DNA from 3 places in the Comamonas sp. A23 genome. Region 3 is predicted to be linked to each of the others. Evidence: riboswitches for the same ligand, from Rfam matches in the RefSeq annotation. Region 3 holds a riboswitch; each other region holds the start of a gene.
The links. A riboswitch is a leader RNA that binds a small molecule or an ion and turns the genes downstream of it on or off. The one in region 3 is predicted to bind thiamine pyrophosphate.
Positions count from the first base shown of each region.

Region 1: it holds a riboswitch for thiamine pyrophosphate, as region 3 does, so the genes downstream of both, thiC (phosphomethylpyrimidine synthase ThiC) here and EIC84_RS15705 (FAD-dependent oxidoreductase) in region 3, are expected to answer to the same signal.
Region 2: it holds a riboswitch for thiamine pyrophosphate, as region 3 does, so the genes downstream of both, EIC84_RS02790 (long-chain-fatty-acid--CoA ligase) here and EIC84_RS15705 (FAD-dependent oxidoreductase) in region 3, are expected to answer to the same signal.

Region 1 covers NZ_RSDT01000007.1:43,205-48,333, reverse strand. Annotated here, with positions in the region: gene EIC84_RS16200 (ABC transporter substrate-binding protein) at 1-1,195, opposite strand, end outside; gene EIC84_RS16195 (nitroreductase) at 1,380-2,039, shown strand; TPP riboswitch at 2,121-2,238, shown strand; gene thiC (phosphomethylpyrimidine synthase ThiC) at 2,497-4,440, shown strand; gene EIC84_RS16185 (ABC transporter substrate-binding protein) at 4,746-5,129, opposite strand, start outside.
Region 2 covers NZ_RSDT01000001.1:588,695-593,823, forward strand. Annotated here, with positions in the region: gene EIC84_RS02780 (energy-coupling factor ABC transporter ATP-binding protein) at 1-175, opposite strand, end outside; gene EIC84_RS02785 (TonB-dependent receptor) at 793-2,922, opposite strand; TPP riboswitch at 3,234-3,325, shown strand; gene EIC84_RS02790 (long-chain-fatty-acid--CoA ligase) at 3,396-4,490, shown strand; gene EIC84_RS02795 (acyl-CoA reductase) at 4,487-5,129, shown strand, end outside.
Region 3 covers NZ_RSDT01000006.1:255,586-260,714, forward strand. Annotated here, with positions in the region: gene EIC84_RS15685 (cytosine permease) at 1-1,038, shown strand, start outside; gene EIC84_RS15690 (ankyrin repeat domain-containing protein) at 1,104-1,871, opposite strand; gene EIC84_RS15695 (SH3 domain-containing protein) at 1,995-2,468, shown strand; gene thiD (bifunctional hydroxymethylpyrimidine kinase/phosphomethylpyrimidine kinase) at 2,535-3,407, opposite strand; TPP riboswitch at 3,473-3,634, shown strand; gene EIC84_RS15705 (FAD-dependent oxidoreductase) at 3,698-4,792, shown strand; gene thiS (sulfur carrier protein ThiS) at 4,898-5,095, shown strand.

The DNA.
Region 1 (5,129 bases), on a different contig from region 3:
CTTCCTTGGTGGTGAAGACCTGGTCGCCGGGCAGGGTCTTGAGCACCTTGAAGTAATCCCAGGCCTTCTTCGATTCGGCCGGCGTCTTGACCTGCAGCAGATACATGTCGTGAGCGTAGCGGCCGTCGGGGCGGATCACGCCCTTGGCATAGAAGTCCGACAGCGGCGTGGCCTTGAAGCCGGCCATGATCTTGTCGGCGTCCGTCGTGCCCAGCTTCTCGGCCAGCTTCAGATACTGCATGGCGGCCGAGTAGTTGGCTGCCTGCAGCGAGGTGGGCATCTTCTTGAACTTGGCAAAGAAGCGATCCGAGAACTTGCGGCTTTCGGGATTCAGGTCCCAATGCCAGCTGTCGGTGAACATCAGGCCTTCCGTGGCTTTGAGGCCCAGGCTGTGGATGTCGGAGCTGAACAGCAGCAGGCCGGCCAGCTTCATGGTCTTGGTCAGGCCGAACTCGCGTGCCGACTTGATGGCATTGATGGTGTCGCCGCCTGCATTGGCCAGGCCCAGAATCTGGGCCTTGGAGTTCTGGGCCTGCAGCAGGAAGGAAGAGAAGTCGGCTGTGTTCAGCGGGTGCCTGACGTTGCCCAGTACCTTGCCGCCAGCGGCATTGACCACGCGGGTGGTGTCGGCCTCCAGCGCCTGGCCAAAGGCATAGTCGGCCGTCAGAAAGAACCAGCTCTTGCCGCCCAGCTCCACCACTGCCTTGCCCGTGCCCTTGGCCAGCGCCACGGTGTCATAAGCATAGTGCACGAAATAGGGACTGCACTGATCGTTGGTCAGTGCCGAAGTGCCCGCGCCGTTGATGATGTAGACCTTTTTCTTCTCGTCGGCCACCTTGCCCATGGCCAGGCCGGCACTGGAGGTGGTGCCGCCGATCAGCATGTTCATGCCCTGGGTGTCGAACCACTCGCGTGCCTTGCTGGCCGCGATATCGGCCTTGTTTTGGTGGTCGGCCGTCAATACTTCGATGGGCTTGCCCAGCAGCTTGCCGCCAAAGTCGTCCACAGCCATCTGCACGGCCAGAGCACCACCCTTGCCGTCCACATCTGCATAGAGGCCCGACATATCGGTGATGAAGCCGATGCGAATCTTGTCCTGCGCCTGAGCGCCTGCAGCGGTCAGCAGGCATCCCAGTGCCAGCGTCAATGTTCTTGGGGAAAAAACGGTAGCGGAGCAAACAGAGCGAGGCTTCATCAGAGTCATCTCCTGAGGTGGTGAGTACCCGGTCACTGCGACGGGCAGCCAGCATGGTCGCAGTTGGAGCAGGGCGCGCCATCAGGGCAAGCACCGGGGCGGCTGCGACAAGGTATCCACGGCGACTCGGGAAAATGCCGCAAGCTCCTACACTGCACACCAGTGATTTAGGAAAGTAGAAGAGATGGATATTCGTCAAGCATTGCAGCAGCGTCGTTCGGTGCGCGCTTTTCTGCCGCAGGCCGTGGCTGCTGCCACGGTGCGGGACTTGCTGGAGACCGCAGCGCAGGCGCCGTCCGGCGGCAATATGCAGCCCTGGCGTGTGACCGCAGTGGGCGGACAGGCGCTCAAGGATCTGTGCGCCAGGGCCAGGGAGACCGAGGCCGTGCAGCGCCCCGGCCTGTCCTATCCACCCGGTTTGTGGGAGCCCTACCGCAGTCGCCGCTTTGAAAACGGCGAAGATCTGTATCGCTCACTCAATATCGGTCGCGAGGACAAGGCAGCACGTCTGGCCCAGCTGGCCAAGAACGGCCAGATGTTCGGTGCGCCCGTGGGTATTTTCGTGGCCGTGGAGGAGCGCATGGGCTATGCGCAATGGGTGGATCTGGGCATCTATCTGCAGTCCTTCATGCTGCTGGCGGTGGAGAAAGGTCTGGCCACCTGTGCCCAGGGCTTCTGGCGCATGTACAACGACATGCTGATCGAACAGCTGGCATTGCCGGATGGCTACCAGATTGCCTTTGGCATTGCCCTGGGCTACGAGGATGTCAGCGCGCCCATCAACCAGTGGCGCGCAAGCCGTGCTGCCAGCAATGAATGGCTGGCGCTGCAGGGGCTGGATTGAACGGCGGATTAGACGCTTGAGGGTCAGGATAGTTAAACAGCTTCAAGAGTGCGCAAATTGTGGCAAAACCAGCCTATACTGCGTGCAGCTCCGGGGTGTGCGAAAGCGCTGAGATGCCAGTCACTGTGAAAACAGTGCAGGCGAACCCGACGAACTTGATCCGGTTCATACCGGCGGAAGAAGAGCGGGACCCTGACGCAGGGCCGATGGATTGACAGGGCAACTGGCACGAGTGCCAGCCCTGAAAGTCATAGGCACAGCAAACCCCAGGCGCCTCGCGCACTGGGGTTTTGTCTTTTCTGGACAGCCGGTGCGTGAAGAACCAGGCCGAAATTGCAGAATTTCGGCGGCACAGGCCGGATACCCATAGCGGGCCGGGCCAGTGCAGGGCAAGATCAGAGCAGGGCCGCACTCCACGGAGCGTTTGATGCACTTCAACCGCTTTGAGGAGACTGCGATGAACGCCCCTGATTCCATTTTTACGCCTGCTGCAGGTCATGCCCCCGATGCCGCCCGTTTTGCCGAGCTGCTGGCTCAGTCGCGCCAGCCGTTTCCCGCATCGACCAAGAGCTATCTGAGTGGCGCGCTGCATCCGCAGCTGCGTGTGCCGGTGCGCGATATTGCGCTCACCAATGGAGAGCAGGTCAGCGTCTACGACACCTCGGGCCCCTATACCGATCCCGCCGTACAGATCGACGTGCGCCAGGGCTTGCCCAGCGTGCGAGGTGCCTGGATCGAAGCGCGCGGCGACAGCGAATACTACGTGGGTCGCCTGCGTGTGGCGCTGGACGACGGCGGCAAGCGCGGCGAGGAAGATGCGCGCGTGGCCCAGCTGCGCGCCGAGGCGGCCGCGCTGCAGCGCCAGCCGCGCCGTGCCAAATCTGGGCAGAACGTGACCCAGATGCACTATGCCAAGCGCGGCATCATCACGCCCGAAATGGAGTATGTGGCCCTGCGTGAAAACGGTCGCCGTGAATGGATGGCGCAGTACCAGCAGGACGCGGCGCGCGAGCTGCGCCTGGCCGGCAACAGCCTGGGCGCGGCGATCCCGAAGATCATCACACCCGAATTCGTGCGCGACGAAGTGGCGCGCGGCCGCGCCATCATTCCGGCCAATATCAACCACCCTGAAATCGAGCCCATGGCCATCGGCCGCAATTTCAAGGTCAAGATCAACGCCAACATCGGCAATTCGGCCGTGACTTCCAGCATCGAGGAAGAGGTGGAAAAGCTGGTCTGGGCCATTCGCTGGGGCGCGGACAATGTCATGGACCTGTCCACCGGCAAGAACATCCACACCACGCGCGACTGGATTGTGCGCAACTCGCCCGTGCCCATCGGCACCGTGCCCATCTATCAGGCGCTGGAAAAGGTCGGCGGCATTGCCGAGGATCTGACCTGGGAGATCTTTCGCGACACGCTGGTCGAGCAGGCCGAGCAGGGCGTGGACTACTTCACCATCCACGCCGGCGTGCGCCTGGCCTACATCCACCTCACGGCCCAGCGCCGCACCGGCATCGTCTCGCGCGGCGGCTCCATCATGGCCAAGTGGTGCATGGCTCATCACCGCGAGAGCTTCCTCTACGAACATTTCGAGGACATCTGCGACATCATGAAGCAGTATGACGTGAGCTTCTCGCTGGGCGATGGCCTGCGTCCCGGCTGCGCGTCGGATGCCAACGACGATGCCCAGTTTGCCGAGCTGGCCACGCTGGGCGAGCTGACGCAGATCGCCTGGAAGCACGATGTGCAGACCATGATCGAAGGCCCTGGCCATGTGCCCATGCACATGATCCAGCAGAACATGACCGAGCAGCTCAAGCACTGCCACGAGGCGCCGTTCTACACCCTGGGCCCGCTGACCATAGACATCGCCCCCGGCTACGACCATATCGCTTCGGCCATCGGCGCGGCCATGATCGGCTGGTTCGGCACGGCCATGCTGTGCTATGTCACGCCCAAGGAGCATCTGGGTCTGCCCGACCGCGACGACGTCAAGCAGGGCATCATCGCCTACAAGATTGCGGCCCATGCGGCCGATGTCGCCAAGGGCCATCCGGGCGCGCGTTCGCGTGACGATGCGCTCTCCCAGGCGCGCTTCGACTTCCGTTGGCAGGACCAGTTCAATCTGGGACTGGATCCCGATACGGCCCAGGCCTACCACGACGAAACCCTGCCCAAGGACAGCGCCAAGGTGGCTCACTTCTGCTCCATGTGCGGACCCAAGTTCTGCTCCATGAAGATCACCCAGGAAGTGCGCGACTTTGCCAAGCAGCAAGGCGTGAGCGCCGAGAACAGCATTGCCGTGGGCATGCAGGCCAAGGCGGCGGAGTTCAATCAGGCGGGCGGCGATTTCTACATTCCCATCGTCAATGCCTCGACCGACACCACGGCACGTTGACCTGAACTGAAGCCGGGCTGCGGCACTTGTGCATCAAGCGCTTTTGCCCGTCGCCATGAAAAAGGCAGGCCGCAGGGCCTGCTTTTTTGCCGAGTGATGCCGCAGGGGCTGCGGCGTTCGGCTTGGAAAGGGGCGCTGGGGATGCCGCCCGTCAGGTCCATCTCGATAAGGCGCAAATATCGCGATGTAAGTTTGTTGCGGATTGACGCTTGGAGCTGTCGGAACTGCTGCCATGAAAAAACGGACAGCTGCCGCGGCTTGCTGTCCGTTGTGCCGATGCGGGGCGTATGCCTCGCGGGTTCACGTCACCGCCAGTACTGGCATTTGCTTTCCGCCTTGGTGGTCCAGATCTGCTCGGCAGGCAGCTTCTTGATGATCTTGTAATAGTCCCAGGTGCCCTTGGATTCGGCCGGCGACTTGACCTGCATCAGGTACATATCGTGCACATAGCGGCCGTCTTCGCGGATATAGCCCTGGCCGAAGAAGTCGTCGATCTTGGTGCTTTTCAAGGTGGCCATGACCTTGTCGGCATCGAGCGTGCCGGCTTTTTCCACGGCCTTGAGGTAGTTCATGGTGGCCGAGTAGTCGGCAGCCTGGATCTCGCTGGGGCGGCGCTGGGTCTTGGCCATGAAGGCGTCGGCAAACTTGCGCGAGCCGTCGTTCATGTCCCAGTACCAGGGGGCGGTGAA
Region 2 (5,129 bases), on a different contig from region 3:
CGCAAAGCAGGCGAAACAGGCTGGACTTGCCCGCGCCGTTGTTGCCGATCACGCCGATGCGCTGTTCCGTCAGGGCCAGGTTCAAACCGTCAAACACCTGGGTCTGGCCGCGCTGCAGCCGTATGTCGACCAACTGCACGCCCTGTTGGGCGGGGCTTTGCAAACCGTCACTCATACATCAGCTCCGGCTGCTGGAATGGCAGGGCTGCAAGGTGCCGGGCTGGAATGTGGATGACAAGAAACGAAAAGGGCTGACATACGGAGGAGTCTGAAACCGTGCCCCGGCTTAAAACATACGAGGCAGCGCTGGTGGCGGATTCTAGCGCTGTGAATTTGCTTTCAAAAGCCCGCCATCTGAGCTCTTTTTATGTGAATTTCCTATAAGAAATGATTTCTTTACTTTGGGGAGTCACCTGTTGCCATTTGCCCTGCATTTCGTAGAAGTTGCACGCCTGATGGCAGCGTGTTGCAGAGTGAAGAATTTCTGTGTGTCGTTCATGCCTGCTTCAGGGGCTAACTTCGCTCAAACTGCACGAGCGCTAGCGTGAAGATTTGTGAGATTGGACGTGGATAGCCATGTTTTGACGTGGCTTGCACTGCTGAAGGGCGCAAGCTTGCTGGAGGCATCTATCGTCAGGCAGTCAAACCGGCGCGAGATTGGCGGCTTTCGGGCTCAAACAGGCAGTTTGCAGGCACCAAAATTTTTCTGAAGAAATCGCTTTTGAGCCGTCCGGATATAAAAAAGCGGGCTCTGGGCCCGCTTTTTGCTGTCCGGCAACTCGGATGACCTAGCTAGAACTGGTAGCTGAGGCTGGCACCTGTCATCCATTGACGTCCCGGGGCCGGCTCGTAATAACGTCCATTGCCTTCGTTGACGATGACCGAGCCCACATAGTTCTTGTCCGCCAGATTGTCGATGCGGGCAAAAGCACTGAGCTTCCAGGCGCCCAGGCGCCGGGTGTAGCCCACGCTCAGGCTGGCCACGTTGTAGCTGGGGGCATAGACCTGGTTCTTGTCGTCAGCGGCAATACGGCCCACATGACGCCAGTCCAGACCCACACGCCAGTCGGTGGCGGGAAGCCATTCCAGCCCCAGGTAGCCCAGATGTCTGGCCGTGCCGGCAATGCGGTTGCCGGCGGGAATGCAGTCCTGGCCCTTGCTGTCGCAATAGCCGCTGCGCAGACTGGCATCGAGCAAGGTCAGCGCGCCGTTCAGGCGCAACTGGGGCATCAGCCAGGTGCTGGTGCTCAGCTCCATGCCGCGGCGGCGGGTCTTGCCGGCATTCTGATAAGAGGTGCGGCCGTTGTCGTTGCTGGCCACCACGATTTCATCGTCGGTGCTGGTCTGGAACAGCGCGGCAGACCAGTCGCCGCGCAGGCCGGCCACATTGAAGCCTTGCTTGATGCCCAGCTCGGCACTGGTCGATACCGCAGGCTTGAGGCCGAAGTTCAGGCCGCCCACCAGATCGGGGCGGTACGAGATCTCGTTGAAGGTGGGTGTTTCCATGCCGCGACCCAGCGAGGCATAGATATTGGTGTCCTGAGTGAGTTCGTGCTGCAGCGAAACAACCGGCAAGAGTTTATGGAATCCGGTGCTACCGCTATCGTCCTTGTCGGCCAGGAAATGGTCGCGCGACTGGAACTGCACATTGCTCCAGCGCAGGCCGGCATCGAGCTTCCAGCGCGGCGCAAAGGCCCAGGAAGCCTGCAGATAGGGGTCGATGCTGGTGAGGGTATTGCGTTCGTCGCGCACCAGCGCGCCGACTACGCCCAGCTGGTTGCCCACAAAGTTCTTGTAGCCCTGACGGTCTTCCCTGACAGTATTGGCGGCCAGGCCGGCAATCAGGCTCAGGCTGCCGCTGCCTAGCTCGTACTTGCCGCTCCAGCGTGCATCGATGCCACCATAGTCGCGCTTGAGGCCGATCACCCCGCCTCTGTAGCCGGGCTGCGAGTCCTTGGGTGTGGACTGAAACTGCATCATTTCGCGCTGACCGGCATAGGCCATGAGGCGCAGCGCCTGGCCGCCGTCCAGCTGGCGCTCATAGGTCAGGCCGGCCTGGGTCTGCTTCACGCTTTTGCGCGAGTTCATTTTGATCGCATTGGCGTTGACGTCCTTTGGATTGAGGGTCCATTCACTGGGTTTGATGCCGCCGGGGTCCTTGGCATCGATGTTCACATGGTTGGCGACCAGGGTCAGCTGGCTGTATTCGTCTGGCTTGACATCGATGCGGGCGTTGAACAGGTTTTTGTCCGCTGCGCTCTGGGCCCGGTAGCCGTCGGTGAGGAAACGGCTGGCGCTGAGCACATAGCCAATCCCGTTGGTTTCGCCCTTGGCCTTGAGGCCCAGTCGCTTCTGGCCGTCGCTGCCCAGCGCAAAGCTGCTTTCCACCGAGGGCGCACCCTCGCCGCGTTCGGTATAGGCGTTGATCACGCCGCCAGAGGCGTTGCCATAGAGCGCGGAGTAGGGGCCGCGCAGCACTTCCACGCGCTCCAGCGAGGCGATATCGATATTGTTGGTCTGGCCCTGGCCATCGGGCATGGTGGAGGGGATGCCGTCCACATAGATCTGTATGCCGCGCACACCGAAGGTGGAGCGCGCGCCAAAGCCGCGAATCGACAGCTGCAGGTCTTGCGCGTAGTTCTGGCGGTTCTGCAGCTGCAGGCCCGGAGCTGCGCTCAGGGACTCCGAGAGATTGACCTGCAGATTGCGCTCGCGCATGCGCTCGCCGTCGAGCACGGTGACGGAGGCCGGGGTCTGCTCAAGCGCGGACTCCTGCAAGGTGCTGCGCACGGTGACTTCGGACAACTGGGGCAGGTCCGGCTGGGCGGCGGCTTGCTGGGCTGTTGCGGACTGAGCCGTCAGCAGCAGTCCGGCGGCGGCCACAGGCCAGCCTGCCAGATGACAAAGGCGCGAAAAATGCATGTGAATATCTCTGGGGCTTGGGGTGGACGTTCGGTGCCCTGGATGGCTGCAAGCTCTGTTGACAGCGTTCCTTGCCACGGCGTGAAACTCGCTCAGGCAGTGCCGTGCCTGCGTCATTGTCGGTGCCATGGCAAGGTGCGTGTCGGGCAGCTTGCAATTTTGCTCCGATTGTATTTGGGTGGTAATGTTTTAATGATTTCTGCTGCGGATTACCTTCTTCCCCGTGATAGAGCATTACCCCAGGTTACAAGTGACGCGACTTTCATGCGGCGGCTCCGGCCCCTTGCAGCGATGCCGTTGGGGTAAGATGGCGCCGCGCTCCGGGGTGCACGCCAGTGCTGAGATCTACACCCGCGAACTTGACCCGGTTCATACCGGCGGAAGAAGAGCTTGCAAGCTGACCTCAGTGCAGTGCGTTCTCGCATGGTCAGCAAGCCTTCGGAGCAAAATGTCCCCGCTCTCGAAGGAATTTCATGGACAAGGCCGCTTCGCTGGTCGCCGATCTGCTTGCTTTCATCGCAATGGATGACTGCACCGACGACCAGTTCAATCAACTCGCCCTGCGCCTTTTCGCCTACCAGTACGAATGCAATGCGCCGTTTCGCAGCTTTTGCCAGCGACGCGGTGCCACGCTGCGCAATGTCAGGAGCTGGCGCGATGTTCCGGCCGTGCCCATCGATGCCTTCAAGGCCATGGAGCTGCGCAGCGAGCCACCATCGCCCGCCGAGCGCGTATTCATGACCAGCGGCACCACGGGCCGCGCCGCACGTGGACGTCATTTCCATCCGCAGCTCGATGTCTATGACTTGTCCATGAAGCGCTATTTCGCCAGACGTTTCATGCAGGGTCTGGAGCGCATGCCCATGGGCATTCTGTTTCCCGATGAGCAGGCCATGCCCAATTCCTCGCTGGCCCACTATCTGGCCCTGGCCCGCTCCGAATTCGGCTCGGCCGGCAGCCGCTACTATCTGAACTCGGAAGGGCTGGATATGCCGGCCCTGTGCGCTGCGTTGGCAGAGTCAGAGCGTAGCGGCCAGCCCTTTGCCCTGCTGGGCGCGAGCTTCAGCCTGGTCCATGTGATGGATGCCCTGCGTGCGCAGGGCCGCAGCTTCCGCTTGCCTGCAGGCAGCCGCGTGCTGGATACGGGCGGCTACAAGGGGCAGTCGCGCGAGCTGCCGCTCGAGCAGTTCTATGCCGAGCTTTCCCAGTTGCTGGGCGTGCCGCGCAGTCTGTGCATCAATATGTATGGCATGACGGAGCTGAGCACCCAGTTCTATGACGATGGCAATGCGGTGCTGCCTTCGGTCAAGTCCGGTCCGCACTGGATCCGTTCGCGTCTGGTCGAGCCGATCACCGGCAGGGACGTGGCCGCTGGTGAGCGCGGCATTCTGGTGCATTGCGATCTGGCCAACTACAACGCGGTGACCACCATCCTGACCGAGGATGTGGGCCTGTGGGCCGGCCAGCAGGAAAAAGATGGCTTTTTGCTGCTGGGGCGCGCCGAGGGCGCCGCCGCCAAGGGGTGCTCGCTGGCGGTTGAAGAGTTTGTGAAAGCTGCCGGCGCATGAGCGAGCAGCGCAAGCTACAGCGTATCAAGGCTGGCTATCTGCCGGGCCTCGGCGACGACGAAGTGCAGTGGCACACGCTGGACTTCGGGTCTCAGGACGGTCAGTTGCTGGAAGTCAGCGTGCCCGTGCTGACGGCGCCGCAGATGCAGACACTGGCCTGTCGTGTGCGCAAGGCCGCAGCCATCCATCTGCGCCCCATGCCGGTTGCCGAGATCATCGATGCCATCGATCGTGCGATGGCCCGCCTGCTGGACCGTAACGACATCTACCGCCAGCAGGCCGAAGCCTGGCTGCCCGTGGTCAGTGGCTATGACGCCGATATGGTGCGGCTGGGGCTGACAGGATTTTTCAAGACCTTTCGTGCGGCGCAGCTCAAGCGCTTTGTGGCCGAGGATTTTCCCAACCCGGCAGTGCTCGACGGCTTTCAGCCGGCAGCCAAGGGCGGAGCCGTACGTGCTTTCGGCCCGGATCTGCTGGTGCATAGCTGGGCCGGCAACGTGCCTGCGCTGTCGCTGTGGAGTCTGGTCTGCGGCTTGCTGGTCAAGGCCCCTGCGATAGGCAAGCTGGCCAGTGCCGAGCCCTTGTTTGCCGGATGGTTTGCACGCTTGCTGGCCGAGGTTCACCCGCCGCTGGCCGATT
Region 3 (5,129 bases):
AGCGCCGGGCTGATGCACAGTGTCTACGGCCGCCGCTTCGCACGACTGCCTATCGTGCTCAACATCATCCAGCTGCTGGGCTGGGGCAGTTTCGAGCTGGTGGTGATGCGTGACGCGACCGTGGCGCTGGGCAAACAAAGCGGCATCATGGGCGCTGCCTATTGGCCCTGGCTGGCCACGCTGCTCTGGGGTGGCGTGATCCTGCTGCTGATGAGCGGCTCCATGACCACCCTGGTGCGCCGCATCATTTCGCGCGTGGCCTTGCCGCTGGTGATTGCCTCGCTGCTGTGGCTGAGCTGGCAATTCCTCAAAATGGCCGGCGCCACCGGCCTGGGCAACTTGATGGCCCGCGAAGGTGCAGGCGGCATGAGCATGCTCGGCGCCGTCGATCTGGTGATCGCCATGCCCATCAGTTGGTTGCCGCTGGTGGCCGACTATGCGCGCCACGGCAAAAGCGGAAAGTCCGCGCTGACGGGCGCCTGGACCGGCTTTGCCCTGGCCAATATCTGGTGCTACTCCCTGGGCGTGCTGGTGGCCCTGACCCTGCCCAGCGAAGACCTGGTCACGGCCCTGCTGCTGGCCCAGGGCGGGCTGATTGCGCTGTCGCTGATTCTGATCGACGAGGTGGACAACGCCTATGGCGATGCCTACTCGGGCGCCATGTCGGCCCACAGCCTGCAACCGCGCTGGAGCATTCGCCGTTGGGGCCTGCTGATCGCGGCCCTGTGCACGGCGCTGGCCATGGTACTGCCCATGCACAGTCTGGAACCGTTTTTGCTGTTGCTCAGCTCCTGCTTTGTGCCGCTGTTCGGCGTGATGCTGGGTCGCCTGGCCTTTGGCACCGATGCCGTACAACTGATGCAAAAAGCGCCCGCCGTGCGCTGGGATGCCGTGACCATCTGGGTGCTGGGGATTGCCTTCTATCACCTGCTGCCCTATGTCAGCACGGCCCTGGGCTCGGCCCTGCCCACGCTGGCGCTGACCTTTGTGGTGGCAGTCGCCACACGCCAGCTGCAGCCTCGCTCCGTTGCTGCCTGACTGAAACTCAAAAGCAATAGCATCACACGCGCGGTAGAAAGGCTCTGCAGCCATCTCCTCTGTTCTTACTTGGCGCCCGCCGCCTGCAGCATATGAACCACGGCCTTCTGCCCGCGCTGGCGTGCATGGGCCAGGGCCGTCACCCCATCCTTGTCGGGCAGGTTCAGATCGGCCTTGGCATCGATCAGGGCCTGGATGATGGCCTGATGGCGCGGCCCGCCGTCGCTGAGCACCACGGCTTCCATCAGGCAGGTCCAGCCCAGCCGGTTGACATGGTTCGCATCCACGCCAGCCGTGATCAACGCCTGGGCTGTTTCCAGATGGCCGCGCTCGCAGGCCGGAATCAGGGCCGTGCCGCCATAGCGGTTGGTGCTCTTGAGATCGGCGCCATAGGAAATCGTCATGCGCACAATCTCCAGCCGGCCCTGCGCGCCGGCCAGTAGATAGGCGCTATCCTGCATCTGGTTCTGGATATTGGGGCTGGCACCGTGCATCAGCAGCGATCGCGCCACCTCGATATGGTTGGCCGCCGTGGCCAGCAGCAACGGGGTATTGCCCCGGGCGTCCTGCACGTCGACAGGCGCGTTGCCGGCCAGCAGATTGCGCACCGCCACGACATCGCCCTGCGCGGCAGCGGCCAGCAATTGCTGGCCCGGCATCTGCGGGTCCCCGGCTTTTGGCGCCGCAGCGGCGGCAGGTGTTACAGCCGGAGCATTCGCCGACGCCCTACTCTGGCAGGCCGTGAGCAGGGTCGCGGCGGCCAGAGCCGTCATCGCAAGCGTCAATCGGGTGGTCAACGAGGCGCTCCCAGGGGCGCGAACTGGCTGGTTCATGGCATTCCTTTATGACTGTCGGGTGTTCAGCCCCTGTCAGCTTTCTACAGGAACTATAGCTAGCCACGCAAGTCCGATGAGGGTTACAGCCTGTTTTTAATCGTTCGAAGGAGAATCTGCCCCGTGCCTTGCAACCGCTGGATCCGCACCGCCGCCACTTCAAGCCTGATCGCGCTGGGTGCGCTCACCGCCGGCCTGCTGCCGGCCCTCGCACAAGCCCAGGAATTTGTCAGCATCAAGGGCACGACCGTGAATGTGCGCGAGCAGCCCAACACCCGCTCCGCAACCCTCTGGGAACTGAGCAAGGGCTATCCGCTGCAAGTCACCCAGCGCAAGGGGCAGTGGCTGCGCGTCAAGGACCATGAGTCCACGCTGGGCTGGGTCCACGCCCCGCTGACCAGCAAGAGCCCGCATATGGTGGTGACGGCGCGCACGGCCAATCTGCGCTCCGGCCCCGGCCAGAAGCACAAGCGCGTGGGCAAGCTGGAGCAGCATGAGGTGCTGCAGACTCTGAAAAAGCAAGGCAGCTGGGCCCAGGTCCAGCGCAGCAACGGCCAGAGCGGCTGGGTGGCCAAGAATCTGGTCTGGGGCTGGTAAGCCCTGCAACACGAACACCCAAAGCAAAGGCCTGCAGCAGCAGGCCTTTTTTGCGGGTGCCGGCAATCAGCCTTCGACGATCAGCTGCGCGCGCGGCGCATAGCCGTGATTGAGGGGGCCGTGACCCTGGCCGGTATAGACCTCGGCGCCCGCCTCGATGGCGCCCAGAATATAGCTGCGCGCCTCGGTCACCGCGGCCTCCAGCGCCAGCCCCTGGGCCAGGAAGGAGGCAATCGCCGACGACAGCGTGCAGCCCGTGCCATGGCCGTTATGGGTGACGATGCGCTGCGATTGCAGACGCAGATAGTCGCCGGCCTGCCGGCCTTGCCGGCCCAGCACATCCATGACCAAGTCGCCGCTCAGATGCCCGCCCTTGAGCAGCACTGCAGGCGCGCCCATGGCCAGCAGATCGGCCACGGCCGCATCCAGCGCTGCAATGCCGTCGATGTTGCGACCCAGCAGCAAAGCTGCTTCATCCAGATTGGGTGTAATCACCGTCGCCAGCGGGAACAGCTCCTGGACCAGCGCCTGTGCTGTCTCGGGAACTATCAGGCGATCGCCGCTGGTGGCCACCATCACGGGGTCCAGCACCACGTTCCTGATCCCGTGGCGACGGATCGCATCCGCCACCACGCTCACCACATCGGGGGTTGCCAGCATGCCGATCTTGACGGCATCGACGCCTATGTCCTGCACAACGGCATCGATCTGGCCGCGCACGGTATCGAGCGGAATGCCGTGAATACCCGTCACGCCCAGCGTGTTCTGCACGGTGATGGCCGTGATCGCCGTCATGCCGTAGCAACCCAGTGCCGCACAGGTCTTGAGGTCGGCCTGGATGCCGGCACCACCGCCGCTGTCCGAGCCGGCAATGGAGAGCACGCGTGCGTAGCGCTTTTTTGCGGCGCCGGAAATGGAGGAAGAAGCAATCACTGTCATGGCAAAAATTATCGCCCATGCGCATGGTCAATGCGTGCTGTTTGCGGTTGTGCTGTAATGTCCAACGGACGAAACAGGGGTGTCCCGCAGGCAAGCAGCCTGTGCGGACTGAGAAACACCCTGGGGCTGCGCCAGCCACGGGCTGCGCACCAGAGCACCATCCGTGCCCTGTGCCCCCTGCACCCGATCCAGGTCATGCTGGCGTGGGGAGTTTCACAAGCCGCAAGGCATGCCGCGTTTTGTCCTGCACATGGCCCTGTTCCTGTGTCCGGATGGAAAACGATTTGCACATGTCATTGCTACAAGCTTCTTCAAAGATCGCAATTCTCGGCGGCGGCCTCATGGGCCGTCTGCTGGCTCTGGCCCTGGCCCAGCGCGGTCACGCCATCGACCTCTATGACACCCATGGCCCGCAAGGCGATGGTGCTGCGGCGCGCGTGGCGGCTGCCATGCTGGCGCCGCTGGCCGAGTCGGCCATTACCGAGCCCGGCGTGGTGCGCATGGGCCAGCATGGGCTCAAGCGCTGGCCCGAGCTCATAGCTCAGCTCGAGCAGCATGTGTTTCTGCAGCAAAACGGCACGCTGATTCTCTGGCACCGCCAGGATCAGGGCGATGCGGCGCGCTTTTTCGGTCTGCTGGAGAAAAACCGGCGCATCAACCCCAGCCTGCCGGCCATGCAGGAGAAGACCGGCGCGGCGCTGCAGGACTGCGAGCCCGCGCTGCAGGGACGCTTCAACCAGGCCGTCTATCTGCCCGGCGAAGGCCAGCTCGACAACCGTCAGCTGCTGACAGCGCTGGTCGACAAGCTCAGCGCCCTGGGCGTGCAGCTGCACTGGGACAGCCCGCGCGAGGTCGGCGACTTCCGTCCCGGCGAGGCCGGCCAGCCCGACTTCGTGTTCGACTGCCGGGGCCTGGGTGCCCGCAGCCAATGGAAGCAGCTGCGCGGCATTCGCGGCGAGGTGGTGCGCATCCATGCGCCCGAAGTCACGCTGCAGCGCCCCACACGCCTGATCCATCCACGCTACCCCATCTATATCGCGCCCAAGGAAGACCATCTGTTCGTGATTGGCGCGACCGAGATCGAATCCGACGATATGTCGCCGGCCAGCGTGCGCTCCACGCTGGAGCTGCTGAGCGCGGCCTATACCGTGCACTCGGGCTTTGCCGAAGGCCGGATTGTGGAGATCGCCACCCAGTGCCGCCCCACCCTGCCCGATAATCTGCCCGCCGTGCGCCTGCTGACGCCGCGCGTCATGGAAGTCAACGGCCTCTACCGCCACGGCTTCATGATCTCGCCCGCCATGCTCGACGTGGTGCTGGAGCTGGTGGACCGCAACGACTCGCCGCTGGCGCGCGAGTTCGATGTCGCCGTGCATCGCGGCTGAGCCGCGAGCCCGAACTTTGGCGCACAGCACTTGCACCTCCTGCGCACGCAAGCGCCGCCGTGCAGAGGTTTAACTTAGCACCCGCTTTATTTTCTGTTTCATGCCATGAAGATCACCCTCAACCAGCAAGCCACCGAGCTGCAAGCCCATGCCACCGTGGCCGATGCGCTGGCGCAGATGCAGGCCAAGCCCCCGTTTGCCGTGGCGGTCAACACGGTGTTTGTGCCCAAGACGCAGTACGCCGACCATGCGCTCAACGAGGGCGACAGGATGGAAGTCATCTCTCCAGTGACAGGCGGCTAGGAATGACCTTCCTGAGTCGCTTCGCGCCTTCCCC